DNA from 3 places in the Frankia sp. CcI49 genome. Region 1 is predicted to be linked to each of the others. Evidence: riboswitches for the same ligand, from Rfam matches in the RefSeq annotation. Region 1 holds a riboswitch; each other region holds the start of a gene.
What was found. Region 1 has a riboswitch for cyclic di-AMP ahead of CcI49_RS36210 (transglycosylase family protein). Riboswitches for the same ligand answer to the same signal wherever they lie in the genome.
Positions count from the first base shown of each region.

Region 1 (5,022 bases):
ACCTCGCCATCAAGATCCTCGAACTGCGCGAGATCACCGACTGGGAGAAGCCGATCTACGTCAAGATCGGCGCGAGCCGCCCCTACTACGACGTGAAGCTCGCGGTCGCCGCCGGCGCGGACGTCGTCGTCCTCGACGGCATGCAGGGCGGCACCGCCGCTACCCAGGACGTCTTCATCGAGCACGTCGGCATCCCCACGCTGGCCGCGCTGCCGCAGGCGGTGCAGGCGTTGGACGAGCTCGGCCTGCACCGCAAGGTCCAGCTGATCGTCTCCGGTGGCATCCGTACCGGGGCGGACGTCGCGAAGGCGATGGCGCTCGGCGCCGACGCCGTCGCCATCGGCACGGCGGCGCTGATCGCGCTCGGTGACAACCATCCGCGGTACGCGGCCGAGTACGAGCGGCTCGGCTCGGCGGCCGGCTACTACGACGACTTCCAGGACGGCCGCGACCCGGCCGGCATCACCACCCAGGATCCGGAGCTCGCGGCCCGGCTCGACCCGCTCGAGGGCGGCCGGCGGCTCGCGAACTACCTGCGGGTGCTGACCATGGAGGCGCAGACGCTGGCCCGGGCCTGCGGCAAGGCGCACCTGCGCAATCTGGAGCCCGAGGACCTCGTCGCGCTGACGGTCGAAGCCGCGGCGATGGCCCGGGTGCCGCTCGCCGGGACCACCTGGATCCCGGGCGCCGACCGGTGAACGGGGAGACGCGCTGAGCGGCGAGCCGCCCGGGCAGCCGAGCAGCCAGCCACCCGGGCAGCCGAGCAGGCGGCCGGACGGTCAGCGGAGCAGGCGACCGGACGGATCGGGCAAAGAGGGCGCCATCGCTAGTGTTTCGGGTGTGGGGGAGGAGAACGCGTCCCGGCAGGGGCGGCTGGAGCGTGCCATCGCGGGCAACGTCCGGCGCCTGCGCCATGACCGTGGGCTGACCCTGGCCGAGCTCGCGACGCGCAGCGGTGTGTCCAGCGCGATGATCTCGAAGGTGGAGAACGCGTCGATCTCCTGCAGCCTGACCACGCTCGACCGGCTCGCCGAGACGCTCGACGTGCCGGTGACGTCGCTGTTCCGCGGCGCGGACGCCGCCCGGGAGGCGGTCTTCACCCGCGCCGGCACCGGGCCGCGGATCACCCAGCGCGGGACCCGGGTGGGCCACGAGTACACCCTGCTCGGCGCGCTGCGCGGCCCGCACAAGCGGATGGAGGCCCACATCGTCACGCTGACCGAGCGCAGCGAGGAGTTCCCGCTCTTCCAGCACCCGGGTACCGAACTGCTCTACATGCTCGAAGGGGAGATGATCTACGGCCACGGCGATGCCAGCTACGTCATGCGCCCCGGCGACGCGCTGCAGCTTGACGGCGAGGGTGCGCACGGGCCGAGGGAGCTGGTCCAGCTGCCGATCCGGTTCCTGTCGGTCGTGGCCTACGGCGAGGTCGGCGCCGGCCAGCCCTGACCCCACCGGGTGCGGTGCCGGCGAAAACGGATCAAGTCATGATGTGTCGAAATTCGGGCCGGAAAAATTCTTCGTCGCCACGGCGGGAAATTCGGTCGCGGGCCCGATCGTGCCACGCACCTTGCGCAGTGGTTGGGTTGACGGGTGGTGACGAATCGCTGACGCCGGTCGCATGGCGCCGGGAGAAAAAGGGCGAATTCTCGGCCGGCTAGACGTAACGCGGAAGAAATTCAAGACCGAGGTGTCGGATGTGACGCTCCTCACAAAGCCTTTGAATTGGTTTGTGGCTCGTGTGTAACGTCACTGCCGTGCTTCCGACTGGGGAGCGCACATCGGGTGGCCCGCCGAATCCTGCCCCACCCGGTGATTAACAAAACCGCAGGCAGGAGCGGGGGACCCAGGTTTCCCGGACGTCGAATTGCGGACGTCCTTGGGGTGAAGCCGCCGAGAGCGCGATCTGAAAGCGCCGGCCGGCCGGGCCATTCCCGGGCCCGAACCCGACAGCTAACTTCGCAGGCGTGGGGGAAGGACACCATTTTGTCCACTATTACCTCGGCTGCCCGCAGGAACCGTCGTTCCATCCGTCGGGGCCGTGCTCTGCTCGTCGCGCCGGTGCTCGCCGCGACCATCGGTGGCGGTATCGCGATGTCCCAGCCGGCGAGCGCCGCTGCCCGGCCGGACGCACAGCGCTTCCTGAGCGCGGTTGTCCCCTGTGAGTCCGGCGGTAACCCCCGCGCGGTGAACTCCATCGGCGCGGGTGGCCTGTTCCAGTTCCTTCCCGGCACCTGGCACGGCGTCGGCGGCAAGGGCCTGCCGCAGAACGCCAGCGTCGCCGAGCAGTGGAAGCGCGCCCACATCCTGTACGCGCAGCAGGGCACCAGCCCCTGGTACTCCTCGAAGAGCTGTTGGGGCGGCAGGATCTGACCCGCAGCAGACAACACCGGTGCGCCCGTGACGTTCTCATGACGTTGCGGGCGCATCGGTGTTTGTGTGGCGTGTGAGTGGTTGTTGATTGTTGTTCGTTGTCTTCGTTTGGTATCCCCTGGGTCTGCTATCAGGCATCTGACAGCAGGCTGACAGCTGCCTGATAGCTTCGCTGTCCTTCCGGCCCGATAGAGCACGTATGTCGTGTGTGCCTGCCGCGCGGGAGGCATCCGGTGGTTGCGCCGGTGCTGGCATGCGTGGGGGTGGACGAGACGTGGCTGTTCGCGATCTGTTTCGACTGAGCGAGTATGCGCCGGGCGAGGGCCGGGGCGGACCGTCCGCGGTACGGGACGTCGCGGGCAAGCCGGCGCCCTCGGCGTTGGGAAGACGACCGCGCCAGCTCCCGTCGAAGCGCCACGGGCTTTTCCTGGCGGTCATCGCGTTCACCGTGTCGTCCTGCTCGGGTGACGTCGCCGCGAGGCCCGAGACCGCGGTCACTTCGGGAGCGGCCTCGCCGGGGCCTGCCACGTCAGCACCGCGCGTGCTGGGTCTGTGGCCCGAGGACTTCGTGCTGACCGAGGACCTGGCGACAACCTATTTCTCCGGCGTTCCCGCCGAGACCGATACCGCCGCTGTCCAGCCCGGGAAACGGTACCCCCCTGAGTTCGCGGACTGCCTCGGCCTGTCGGCGACGGACCTCAACTACGAGCCCGAGGCGACCGCTGTCGGCGCGATCTTCGTGAGTGATGACGGGGACTCGTTCATCTCGTCCTACGCCGAGATAGTGACCGAGAAGCAGGCCGCTGCCGTCCGTGCGATGTGGGCCAATCCCCGGTTCGCGGACTGCTCGGGCAGGGAGACCCAGGCCCGAATCGACGAGTCCGGCGCCGACCCCGACGGGCTCGAATATCAGCTGGCCGGGGTCCAGCGTCCCCCGGCGCCGACTGGAGCCGCTGGGTATCTGCGCGTGACGTTGCAGGTGCGAGAGCAGGAATTCACCTACGACATGGCGGTGGACAACCTCGTCTTCATCGTCGATCACGTCGCGGTGACCGTCACGTACACGAACTACGAGCCCGCCCCGCCGATGGATCGGCTGCAGCTGATCGCTGACCAGATCTCCGGCAAGCTGGCCCAGCAGCAGCTGCGCCCCATCGCCGGCCGGCCCACGTCGGCCGGTACCGGGCTCCAGGCCGCGGGGAAGGCTGACCCCTCGACCGTGCTTCCGGCGGTGGCCTGAGGCGCGGTGGCCTGAGTAGACAACACCAGTGCGCCCATAGCGTTCATGCGGCGTTGTGGGTGCATTGATGTCCATATGGCGTGTACGTGGGGGTGGGTGAGACATGGCTGTTCGCGATCTGTTTCGACTGGGTGGGCGGGCACCGGGCGAGGCCCGGTGCGGTCCGGCCGCGGGTCAGGATGCCGTGCTGACACAGGACACCGCGGGCCAGCGGCCGCCCTCGGTCCTCGGAAACCGACCGCGACAGCTCCCGCTGCAGCGCCACGGCCTCCTCCTGGCGGTCATCGCGTTCACCGTTTCGTCGTGCTCTGGTGACGGCGACATGGTCAGGAGATTCGAAACCACGGTCATCTCGGGAACGGCCACGCCGAGCGCCGGTACGCCGTCGGGGACGGCAACGCCGGAGCCGAGCGCGCTGGGTCTGTGGCCCGAGGACTTCGTGCTGACCGAGGGCCCGGCGACGGCCGGCTTCACCGGTGTGCCCGTCGATGCCGCCGCCGCTGTCCAGCCCGAGGAACGTTACTCCCCTGAGTTCGCGGACTGCGTCGGCTTTTCCATGGCGGAGCTCGACTACGAGATCGAGGCAGTCGCTGCCGGCGCGAGTTTCGTGAGTGACGATGGCGAGAGCGCGATCATCCTTTCCTCCGCCGAGATAGTGAGCGAGAAGCAGGCTGTTTTCGAGACCGTGATGTGGTCCAATCCCTGGTTCGCGGACTGCTGGGGCAGGGAGACCCAGGCCAGAATCGACGAGCGCAGCACCGACGGCGACGAGCTTGAATATCAGCTGACCGGCGCCCAGACTCCCCCGGCGCCGACCGGAGCCGCCAGGTATGCGCGCGCGACGGTGCAGGTACGAGGCCAGGGAGTCACCTACGACATCGCGATGGACACCCTCTTCTTCCTCGTCGATCACGTCGAGGTGACCGTCACGTACACGAACCACGAGCCGGCCCCTCCGACGGAACGACTGCAGCTGATCGCTGACCAGATCGCCGGGAAGCTTGCCCGGCAGCAGCCGCGCAGCATCGCCGGCCGGCCCATGTGGGGCGGTTCCGGTCTCCATACCGCGGGGAAGCCTGGCTACTCGAGCGTGGTGCCGGCGGCGGCCCGAGCTGTCGGACGTCCCTGAGCCGACCGCCGGCCCTCACCTGGTCGATCCGTCCCGTTCATGCCAGTCGGCGAGACTCTGCTGGCTGATCGATCTGGTCAGGCCGAGCCGGCGGCGCCGGGTCGGGAGACGCGCGGAGGTCACGTGGTCGCCCAGGCTGTCGTCATCACCGGCGCCGCTTCCGGCATCGGCCGGGCCTGCGTCGAGCTGTTCGCCGCCCGCGGGTTCGGTGTGGTGGCGGTCGACGCGGACGAGGCCGGTCTGGCCGGGCTGGCAGACCTTGCCGCGGACGCCGGTTCCG
Region 1 is NZ_MOWP01000045.1:2,907-7,928, reverse strand. It holds gene CcI49_RS36220 (FMN-binding glutamate synthase family protein) at 1-698, shown strand, start outside; gene CcI49_RS36215 (XRE family transcriptional regulator) at 841-1,449, shown strand; cyclic di-AMP (ydaO/yuaA leader) riboswitch at 1,782-1,982, shown strand; gene CcI49_RS36210 (transglycosylase family protein) at 1,987-2,373, shown strand; gene CcI49_RS36205 (hypothetical protein) at 2,648-3,613, shown strand; gene CcI49_RS36200 (hypothetical protein) at 3,798-4,742, shown strand; gene CcI49_RS36195 (SDR family oxidoreductase) at 4,866-5,022, shown strand, end outside.

Region 2 (5,022 bases), on a different contig from region 1:
CGACACACGCCGCAAGCATCTGGGCAGACGAAAACATGGCCCGGTGAGCCCGTCGCGGATCGCGCCGGGGATTTCTGACGATCGCCGCAGGTTCGCCGGTGGGATCTGGCGGTTGCCGCTGGTGGTGACAGTGCGGGGGGCGGGCGATCTCCTCGGCCACGGGGCCGCCCGCGAGCCCGGCCGTAGCTGCCGGGCAGGGTCTGAGGATTGCGGTCACGAGAACAGCCGCAATCCTCGACTCCTCGAACCGCGGCTTCGAGCTGCCACCACGCCCGCCACCACCGCCGGAGGGGACCTGAGGATTATGGTCGCGAGAACAGCCGCAGTTTTCGACTCCGCGAACCGCGGCCTCGAGCCGCCGCCGTGACCGCCACTGCCGCCGGACGAGATCTGAGATCTGAGATCTGTGGTCGCCAGGGCGCGGGTGGCAAAAATCCCGAGAAGCGGCGGATCCGGGCGAGCGAATTCGGCTGGGCAGCCCGGGCTCGTCCGCCAACGGCGATCCCAGCCAGGTCCACCCGACTAACCGGCCTTGATCGATGTTGTTGCACGACAGGATCCTATTCTTAGGAAACCGTCCAAAACCGGTTCACATACTTGCTCCACACGGCGCCATCCGGATCCACCGACACATCCACACGGATCGGCTGCACACTGATGATGACGATGACCGGGCATCAGCCACGATCGCGGCTCCCGGCCATCGCCACCCGCACCCCGCCCATGCCACGGGGCCATGACGGTCGTCGCGATCGATCACAGGCCACAAGCCACATCACTTATTGTGACGATCAGTCGGATGGCATCCAGTGGCCAGAACGGCGCAAGCCACTCGCCCGCCGCTTCGCTCCGTCACATCCGAAACCTTCCGTTGTCGACACGGAGATCTCCGATCGCTGGATCACACGGCAACCGATGATGATCCATCCAGTCGGGTGCATCCGTTGGTCGACACCCGTCTGGTGGCCTCGACGCGCGCCGTCGTCCGTTGACTATGTGCCGGATCCTGCCGACCGCACGCCTAAAATCCCATGCGTCGACTAACGTAACCAACCGTGTCGGAACTTCGGCGATGGTCGAGAGCGGGGCGATGGTGCGCCTCCAGGCTGCCTTCCGCCCAGATCACGACGCCCCTCCAGCAGGCCCGCACCGCAGGCCGCGGCCGGAGTCAGCCATGACGCACCCCCAGCCGAGGCGACACGAGCTCTCGCTCCTGCCCGGCCGCGGCGATCTGATGGCCGAGCTCGCCAGCCGCCTGGAGGCTCTGGACGCGCTGCTCAGCCGGCTGGAGGACGCGGAGCGCCAGGCCGCGGACGCCGGCGAGCACATCATTCGCACCAGGCAGTGGCAGGAGGACACGGTCCGGACGCTCCAGGAGGAGCGAGCCCGGATGCGTCAACGCCAGCAGGCTCTGGACGATCTCGCCGAGCACGCGCGCGCGGCCGTCGAGGCCATGCAGAGCAGCTACCGCACTCTTCCGCCCGAGGTGACACAGCTCGCGATCGAGCTGCAGGTGCTCCACAACTCCGGGTTCCTGAGCCGCCGGAGCGGCCGTCCGCGCTGAGCCGGCCGTCCGCGCCRAACAACCGTTCCCCTGGGCAGGCCCGTCCACGCCGAGCCGGCCCGTCCACGCCGAGCCGCCGTCCGCGCCGAGCCGCACCCCTCCGTGGCCGTGCTTCACGGCCCGCTCCGGCGTCTGTTGCGGGCCGCCAGTTCGGAACTTCTCGTCACCTAAAGTGTTTGTCCGTGATCCTCGTGTGGCCGTCCAAAAACGTGACGTGAAGCTCAGCACCCCCTCTGACCTGGGCAGATGCGCTCCCGCAAGGGGCACTTCTTTGCACACTCGGTGTAGTTGGGGGGGACTAGTGTTTACCCACACCATCCGTGTGGACTAGTCTCGCTTGCGACGTCACGACAACACCGGGCCGAACGCCGAATCCTGCCCGCGGCCCCGGTGTCCCCTCCGAGTCGTCACCTCGGGCAGGAGCGGGGGACCCACCTCCACCGACCGGCACCAAGTAGTGGTGCGGGTCTAGGGGTGAAGTCCATCGCACGAAGGTCGCGCGACGGACCGGGCAGCCCAGCCCGAACCCGACAGCTCACCTCGCAGGCGTACGGGAAGGAACGCAACGTTGTCTGCGCAAAGCGTGCAGCTTGATACCGAGAGACGCCGGCAGCAGGAAGGCCGCGGCCGCCACCGGGCACCGTCAGCCCCCACGGCGTCGAGTCGAGCAAGAGCCAGGGCCCGAGCTGTGGCCGCCGTCACCACCGGGACTGTGGCAGTCTCCGGGGTCGCGCTCGCCGGATGTGCTCCGGACACCAACGCGGACGCTGCGTTTGATGAGGCGTCGAACACCGCCCCGATGACCCTCGCGACGCAGATCGGCTCGCGACTGGCCGTCGACGGGGCCATCCAGGTTGCGTCCGTGGCCGGCAGTGGGTCCACCACCGTGCTCGACGCCACCACCGACATCTCCGCGCCGACCCTCTCCTCGAAGGTCGACGTGGGCCTGCGGGTGACCAACCCCGAGGTCACCGTCAACGCGAACGAGCCGGTCAACATCGGTTTCTCGCTCTACGACGAGCAGACCAAGGCCCCGCTGGCCGACCAGCTCATCAAGGTCCAGGTCAAGCTGCCCACCGGGTGGGCGACCTTCCTGCACCTCACCACGGACGACCGGGGCCAGGCCTCCTACACGGCCCGAGTCCTGACGACCACCAACGTCACGGCGATCTTCGATGGTACGGACTCGCTGCAGTCCGCCCACTCCGAGAACGACGCCACCCTGACGGTTCGCCCCCCCGTGCCGGCGCAGGCCTCCCGTCAGGCCGTCCGCTCGACCGTCGAGGTCGAGACGCCCGTCGTCAGCGTGAACGTCGGAGCGAACACGATCGGCGAGAAGGCCGTCTACCTGGCATCGCTCCAGGCCGGCAAGCCGTACATCTACGGCGCGGAAGGCCCGAACTCGTTCGACTGCTCCGGGCTCGTGCAGTACGTCTACAAGCAGCTCGGCAAGAGCGTGCCCCGCACGACGGACCAGCAGTACGCGGCGACCACGCACATCTCCCAGTACAACAAGGCCCCCGGCGACCTGATCTTCTTCGGCACCCCGGGCAACATCTACCACGTCGGTATCTACGCCGGCGACGGCAAGATGTGGGTCGCCCCGCACAGTGGCGATGTCGTCAAGCTGCAGACGATCTACACCACTTCGTACCTGGTCGGCCGCGTCGCCTGAGCACCGTGAGTACCGGCCGGCCCACCTTGCTTTGCCGGCTGGCTCCGGGCTCCCCCCTGTTCACCTGATAAGCCGCACGCACTGACGGGGCAGCACGGATCGCCCTGTCCTCGGAACGAGCCGCCGCGCGATCTCCCCCTCCGGTCGCGCCCGGCTCCCGCCGCCGGGTCGGCGTTGGTCGGGATTGACTCCGGCCCGGCGGTCACCAGATCCGATGTGTGGTCCCCTGCACCGGACCGCAGCCTCACCTTCCGCAGACCTGCGAGCACGCCCCGTAGCCCGCACCGCCAGGAAGTGCCTGACGCCGCGCGACTCGCGCTCGCCGCGTGACCGTCTCGACACTTCCAGCACTTAGGCCGTTGCGACATCATTCTACTTCGGCATAAGCGGTGTAGATGCGGCGCAAACCGTCCAGAATGCGACCATCGGGCATCAACACCTGCCGCATAAACAAAACAGAACCACACGCGCCACCCACCCGGATCCGCAGATCGTAGATCCTTCCGGTGGGATGGACGTCAGATCCCCCCCCATCTGACGTCCATCCGGCCGGAAGGCCTCGGACTCCGCTGGTCGCCGTTCCGATCCCCCCCCCATTGGACCGGCGGCCAGCGGACCCTCCGCCACCCGGCCTCCTTGTGGCCTGTCGACGCCGTTACCCCCCTCCCGGCGACGCCGACAGGCCACGCGGGCCCCGACCGTGACTCCTCACCGGGATCACGGTCGGGGCCCGAACAGGAAATCGGCGCCGACGGCCGGAGGCAGCACCTCCGGCGCCCCTGGAGCCAGCCGAGAGGCAAGACCGGCAGGCCTGCCGATCCAACCTTCACCGGATCCGCAAGACCCGAATTGGCCAGCGGCTCCGCGACATCCTCGGCCGCCGCCGGACATCCGAGCTAAGTGACTAGTTCTTTGCAACTAGAGCAACTCGGCTGGAGTATGACGTGGCGGCCGATGCGGGGCCGATGGAGTCAGATGCGGGGCCGACCCCGCACCCCACACCCGTCCTCGTCGCACCCACCCTCGTCCCACCCGTCTCGTCGAGCCGGACTGTCTGTCACACGGTCCGGTGCAGGTCGCGGGAGAACTTCCACAGGGCGTCCGTGACGCCCTTGTCCCACTCGGTCTCGGCGAACCGGCCATGCGGCGTGACGTTGTCGCAGGTCGGCCCGGGCTCGGTGTCGAACTGCCCCACCACGCCGACCGCGGCGTAGATGGGCGTCGCCGAGGTGCAGGCCGCGAGCAGCGCCAGCCGGGCCCCCTCGCCCATGCCCCAGAGGTACACCCGGTCCAGGTCGATGTCGGACCGCTTCTCGTCCATATAGCGCACGACGTCGCTCAGGTACTGCACGTCCGCGCCTTTCGGGTCGTCCAGTCGCCAGGTTCCGGCGACGGCCTCCGGGAAAGCGAGCGCGAGATCCTTGCGATTCGCCAGCGAGGACACCTTGCTCCCCTCTTCCAACGTCTTCGCATCCGAATTGTCATCGTGCAGGATGATTACCAACGGCAACGGGTCGCCCGGATCAGAAGGCGCCTGGACGAGCAGTTCCCGGCCGGCCGAGGGATAGCTGTCCGGGATGGTCGCCTTTTCGACCTTTGGATGGCCCCGTCCCGCGGCCAGCCACCAGACGACCACCAGCACGACGCCAATGATGATCACGTTTCTCTTGTTCTTGCCCCACCAACCGGCAAGGGGATTCGACGCCACGATGCAACCGAACCACACCCCACGCCCGGAAATCGCCTGATTCGAAGCAGCGCGTCCCGGCAGACCCGTTCAGGA
Region 2 is NZ_MOWP01000034.1:10,242-15,263, forward strand. It holds gene CcI49_RS30240 (hypothetical protein) at 1,175-1,564, shown strand; cyclic di-AMP (ydaO/yuaA leader) riboswitch at 1,960-2,127, shown strand; gene CcI49_RS30245 (C40 family peptidase) at 2,253-3,239, shown strand; gene CcI49_RS30250 (PHB depolymerase family esterase) at 4,297-4,899, opposite strand.
Region 2: it holds a riboswitch for cyclic di-AMP, as region 1 does, so the genes downstream of both, CcI49_RS30245 (C40 family peptidase) here and CcI49_RS36210 (transglycosylase family protein) in region 1, are expected to answer to the same signal.

Region 3 (5,022 bases), on a different contig from region 1:
CGTCGCCACCACGGGTGTGCCCCCTCTGACGCGCAACTACTTCGCGTCGGTACACAACCAGGTCACTGACGAAATCAAGACCTGGCAGGAAAAGATGAACTCCCTCGGCTACTCCCTCGCCGTCGACGGCTGCTACGGGCCGAAGTCCGCAGCCGCGGCCAGGGACTTCCAGACGGCGCGCGGCCTCATCGTCGATGGCGTCCTCGGCCCGCAGACCTGGGCGGCCACCTTCGGCTGACGCCTGCCCGCCCCGGCGGAGCACTCGGTCGCCTGCCTGCCCGCCCGCTCATTCGCGGGCCCCAGCGCGCGGCACCGAAAGCCAGCACCCCGTGAGGGCAACCTGCCTTCCACAGCCGAACCCTCCCGGCTGCACGGGGAAAGCCCCCGCCCGGACCGGATCGACGAGCCTTCCCATCTCATGGTGCACGACCGGAGATACCGCAGGTCGGAGCCGACGATGGAAAAGGCTCAACGCTGACAAGGACCCCGCCGCGAACCGGGAGTCGGTCGAGGGCGTGCATGCCGTCCTCGCCTGACAACGGTCGGCCCACCGACTGCGTTCCCGCTCCGGCGAGAGCGGGCCTTCACGGCCGTCCGACCGGATCCTCGTCCCTCCCTCCTCCCAGCCCCGAAAGCGCGGACGCGCGCCGGGGAGGCTCACCGCACCCGCCCGCTCCGTCCCGGTCGGGCGCGGTGATGCCAGGAGCCCCAGGAACCACCCGACCGTGGCTGCACCGTCCCAGCGCGGTTGTCCACACCTGATCCACATCTGAGTTGTCCACATCCGAGTTGTCGAGCACCTCGCCCGACGGGACGTTCCTCCCGGTCCGTCAAGCCCGGAAGGCGTCTCATCCAGTCGCCGTGACGTGCGACGGCCCGCCCGCCCGGCGCTGACCCAGCCGTGGCGCGCGGGACGCAACGCGGAGCGCCCCAACGGTCCGCGTGTCGCAGGACCCGGACAGCCCCACCGCCGGAGCGGTACCGGCCTCGGGGCAGGTGTCCGGGCGTCGCGGCCTTCCCGCCGATCATCTCGATCACCCGCGGGATGCGTTCGGCGCGCATTCCCTCCACGGCCGCGCCGAACGACCTCCCTCGACGACGCCACCTCACCGCACCGGTCATGGCCAGATCGGTACCCGCCCCACACCGGCGATCCCGGTAGGCGGGCGTGGCGTCGGCGCTCTCCAGCTGCCGGTGGCCGGCGCCGTCGCCGGCCCCCCACCGCCCGCCGCCGACCCTCCCTGGCGCCGCCCCGTGTCCCCGGGCGCCCAGGCCTGGGCCGCCGAGCGGGCATCGCCGGTCATGGACCTTCCTCGGGTCATGGACCGTCCCGGCCTGAAGCCGGCAGGGGCGCCAGCCGCATGACGGACCCCCGGTGCGTCCGAGATGTCGAGGGGACGGTAATGTGGCGCGGTTCGGGTGTGATGACCATCTCCTCCACCCATCCGTCAATTGGCCCGTTCGGGTGACTCCGATATGGTCCTTTCCGATCCCGCCCTGGCCAGCGGGATTTGCGTCATGTAGGTAGATCTCGCTACAGTTCCGCCCACTCGCCTCCCCCCGGGGCGAGGTCGTGTGGACGGACGCCGAATCCTGCCCCCGTCCACTCGGCCGGTACTGGAGCGGACGACACAGGGCAGGAGTGGGGGACCCACCATCCGGGCGCATTCGTTGCGTCCTAGGGGTTAAGCCGGCGTACCGATACAGCCGGGACACACCGGTCCGCGAGGACGGGCCGGGTCCTGGTACGCCGACCGGGCAGCTTCCAGCCCGAACCCGACAGCTCACCCCGCAGGCGACGGGAAGGACACCTGATGCGGTCGCATGATCGTGATCCCGTCCGTTCGACCGGTCGTGGTGGCAGGCACCGAGCGGCGCAGCCGCCGTCCACCGCCACCCGTGTCCTGCGGACCACCGGGGCCGTCACGGCCCTGGTCGGAACGGGGCTCGCCGTCACCGCGGCCCCTGCCGGCGCCGCGACGGCGGATGATTTCGCCCGGCTACGCCAGTGCGAGTCCGGCGGCAACTACGCCATCAACACGGGCAACGGCTTCTACGGCGCCTACCAGTTCGACCAGCGCACCTGGACAGGCCTCGGCTACCCCGGTCGACCCGACCAGGCTCCGCCGGCGATGCAGGACGATGCCGCCTACAAGCTGTATGACTCGCGTGGCTGGTCACCGTGGCCGGCCTGCAGCAACAAGCTCGGCCTGACGCGCAACGGCCCGGCCCCGGAATCCTCGGGCACCATCGGCGATGCCGTCGAGCAGGCACTCACCCCGGCCGAGCCCCCCATGACCCTCGAACGCGCACGCAGCCAGGTCGGCACCAACTTCGGCGGTGAAGCGCTGAACGTCGGCATGGGCGACGAGGTACGCGCCGACGCGTTCGTGTGGCAGGCCGAGATGCGCGAGCGCAAGTTCGTGCTGACGGTCGACGGCAAGTTCGGCCAGGAGTCCCAGGGCGTCGCCGCGCTCTACTCATACCTGACGCGGATCAGCGACGGGCAGCCCGGCGTGGTCGGGCAGAACCTGTGGAGCGCCACCGTCACCAGCTGACCTGGCTCCGGGTGCCTCATGCCAGTTTGGCAGGTCGTCGTATGCCTGGTTGGCATGTGGGCCGCGGCGGGACCAGCAGTCAGCCGGTGGGCCCGCCCGGCGCCGGGCGTGACGCCGGTCGGGCAGGATGTGCCCATGACGACACCGCCCGCGAACCAGAACCTGCTGTCGGGTCCGCCGCCGACGCTGCTTCCATCCGACGCCGCTGTGGTGGAGGCGATGACCTCGGGTGCGGGCGCGGAGTCCGTCGCGGCCCGTTTCCCCGCTGCCTGCCTCGGCTGGGCGATCCTCGCGGAGGAGGCGCTCGGCGCGGGTCAGCCGGTGGCGGCCTACGCCTACGCGCGTACCGGCTATCACCGGGGCCTCGATCAGCTCCGGCGGTCCGGATGGAAGGGCCACGGGCCCATTCCGTGGTCTCATGAGCCGAACCGCGGCTTCCTGCGCGCGCTGGCCGCACTGTCGCGGGCTGCGGCGGAGATCGGCGAGGACGCGGAGGCGACCAGGTGCCGCGAGTTTCTCGCCGACAGCGATCCGGTCGCACTCCGTGAACTCGACCTCGCATAGTAGTCATGAGATGGCATAACGCAGCGAGCTTTTCCCTGTCGAGGCCGATCGGGTCCCGACAGGGCGATATCCCTAGTAACCTCGCCCGGTGCCTGCTCTAGTCCTCATCGGCGCCCAGTGGGGCGACGAAGGAAAAGGAAAGGCGACCGACCTCCTGGGCGGCGCCGTCGACTACGTCGTTCGGTACCAGGGAGGTAACAACGCCGGCCACACGGTGGTGATCGGTGCGGAGAGCTACGCTCTGCACCTGATCCCCTCCGGAGTTCTGCGAGCCGACTGCGTCCCGGTCATCGGGAACGGTGTCGTCATCGACCCGGGCGTGCTGCTGTCCGAGATGGACGGGCTGCAGGCTCGGGGGGTCGACGTCTCCCGGCTGCTGATCAGCGCGGACGCACATCTGATCATGCCGCACCACCGGGCGCTCGACCGCGTCACCGAGCGATACCTCGGCAAGGCGCGGATCGGTACGACCGGCCGCGGCATCGGCCCCGCCTACGGGGACAAGGTCGCCCGCACCGGCATCCGTGTCCAGGACCTGCTCGACCCGGGCATCTTCCGGCAGAAGCTGGAGCTGGCGCTGCGGGAGAAGAACCAGGTCCTGACGAAGGTCTACAACCGGCGCCGGATCGATGTCGACGAGGTGGTCGAGGAGTACGCGGCCTACGCGCGGCGGCTGACGCCGCACATCGCCGACACCGGTCTCCTGCTGGACACGGCGCTGCGCGACGGCAAGGTCGTGCTTCTCGAGGGATCGCAGGGCACGCTGCTCGACGTCGACCACGGCACGTATCCGTTTGTGACCTCCTCCAACCCGACGGCCGGCTACGCGGCGACCGGGGCGGGGATCGGTCCGACCAGGATCAGCCGGGTCGTCGGGATCATCAAGGCGTACACCACCCGGGTGGGTTCGGGGCCCTTCCCCACCGAGCTCGACGACAAGGTCGGTGAGGAGCTCCGCCGGATCGGTGGCGAGTTCGGCGTGACGACCGGCCGGGCGCGGCGCACCGGCTGGTTCGACGCGGTGATCGCCCGCTACGCCGTACGGGTCAACGGGCTCACCGATCTGTTCCTGACAAAGCTCGACGTGCTTTCGGGCTTCGACACCGTGCCGGTCTGCGTCGGCTACGAGATCAACGGCAGGCGGACCGACGAGATGCCGATGACGCAGACGGACTTCCACCACGCGAAGCCGATCTACGAAGAGCTCCCCGGCTGGCATGAGGACATCTCCGGTGTGACGGACTTCGCCGACCTCCCGGACGCCGCCCGGGCGTACGTGGCGACGATCGAGGAGATGTCCGGAGCCCCGGTGTCGGCTGTGGGTGTCGGTCCCGGCCGGGCACAGACCCTGGTGATCAACGAACTGCTCTGATCACGCTGTCGCGCCACACTGGCGCACGACGCCCCGATTCGGCGCGGTGATCCCCCACGCGCCGACAACGGCCTCGGGTTGCGCTACACAGAGTTACGGCCCAGGCTGACGTCGTCACAGTTGGCGACGACCGGGGGTGATGACGATGGCGGGGCTACCGCCGCACCCCTCCTGGGACGACGACCGCGCCGACGCGCGCGACAGCGGGCCGACCCAGCCGGTGCCGACGCCCGCGTCGACATCGGCGTCGGCGTCGGCGTCGGCGTCGGCGTCGGCGTCGGCGTCGGCGTCGACCGAGCTCGACACGACGAGGGCGACCGCGCCGCGTCAGCCCAGCCCGGCCCGCTGGTCGCCGACGGTCCGGCCGGATCATCCGCTTGGACGCGGAATCGACCCGGCGACCTGGCCGGTCGGCTTCTCCCCGACCGGGGAGGCGCTCCCGGAGACCCTGACCGATGTCCTGCTGCGCGGAAGCCACGCGATCCGCAGCTCGAAACGCGCCGAGGCGCTGCGTCTGGAACGGGCGGC
Region 3 is NZ_MOWP01000025.1:49,776-54,797, forward strand. It holds gene CcI49_RS21500 (transglycosylase family protein) at 1-238, shown strand, start outside; cyclic di-AMP (ydaO/yuaA leader) riboswitch at 1,575-1,813, shown strand; gene CcI49_RS21505 (transglycosylase family protein) at 1,815-2,558, shown strand; gene CcI49_RS21510 (DUF3151 domain-containing protein) at 2,694-3,122, shown strand; gene CcI49_RS21515 (adenylosuccinate synthase) at 3,211-4,494, shown strand; gene CcI49_RS21520 (hypothetical protein) at 4,640-5,022, shown strand, end outside.
Region 3: it holds a riboswitch for cyclic di-AMP, as region 1 does, so the genes downstream of both, CcI49_RS21505 (transglycosylase family protein) here and CcI49_RS36210 (transglycosylase family protein) in region 1, are expected to answer to the same signal.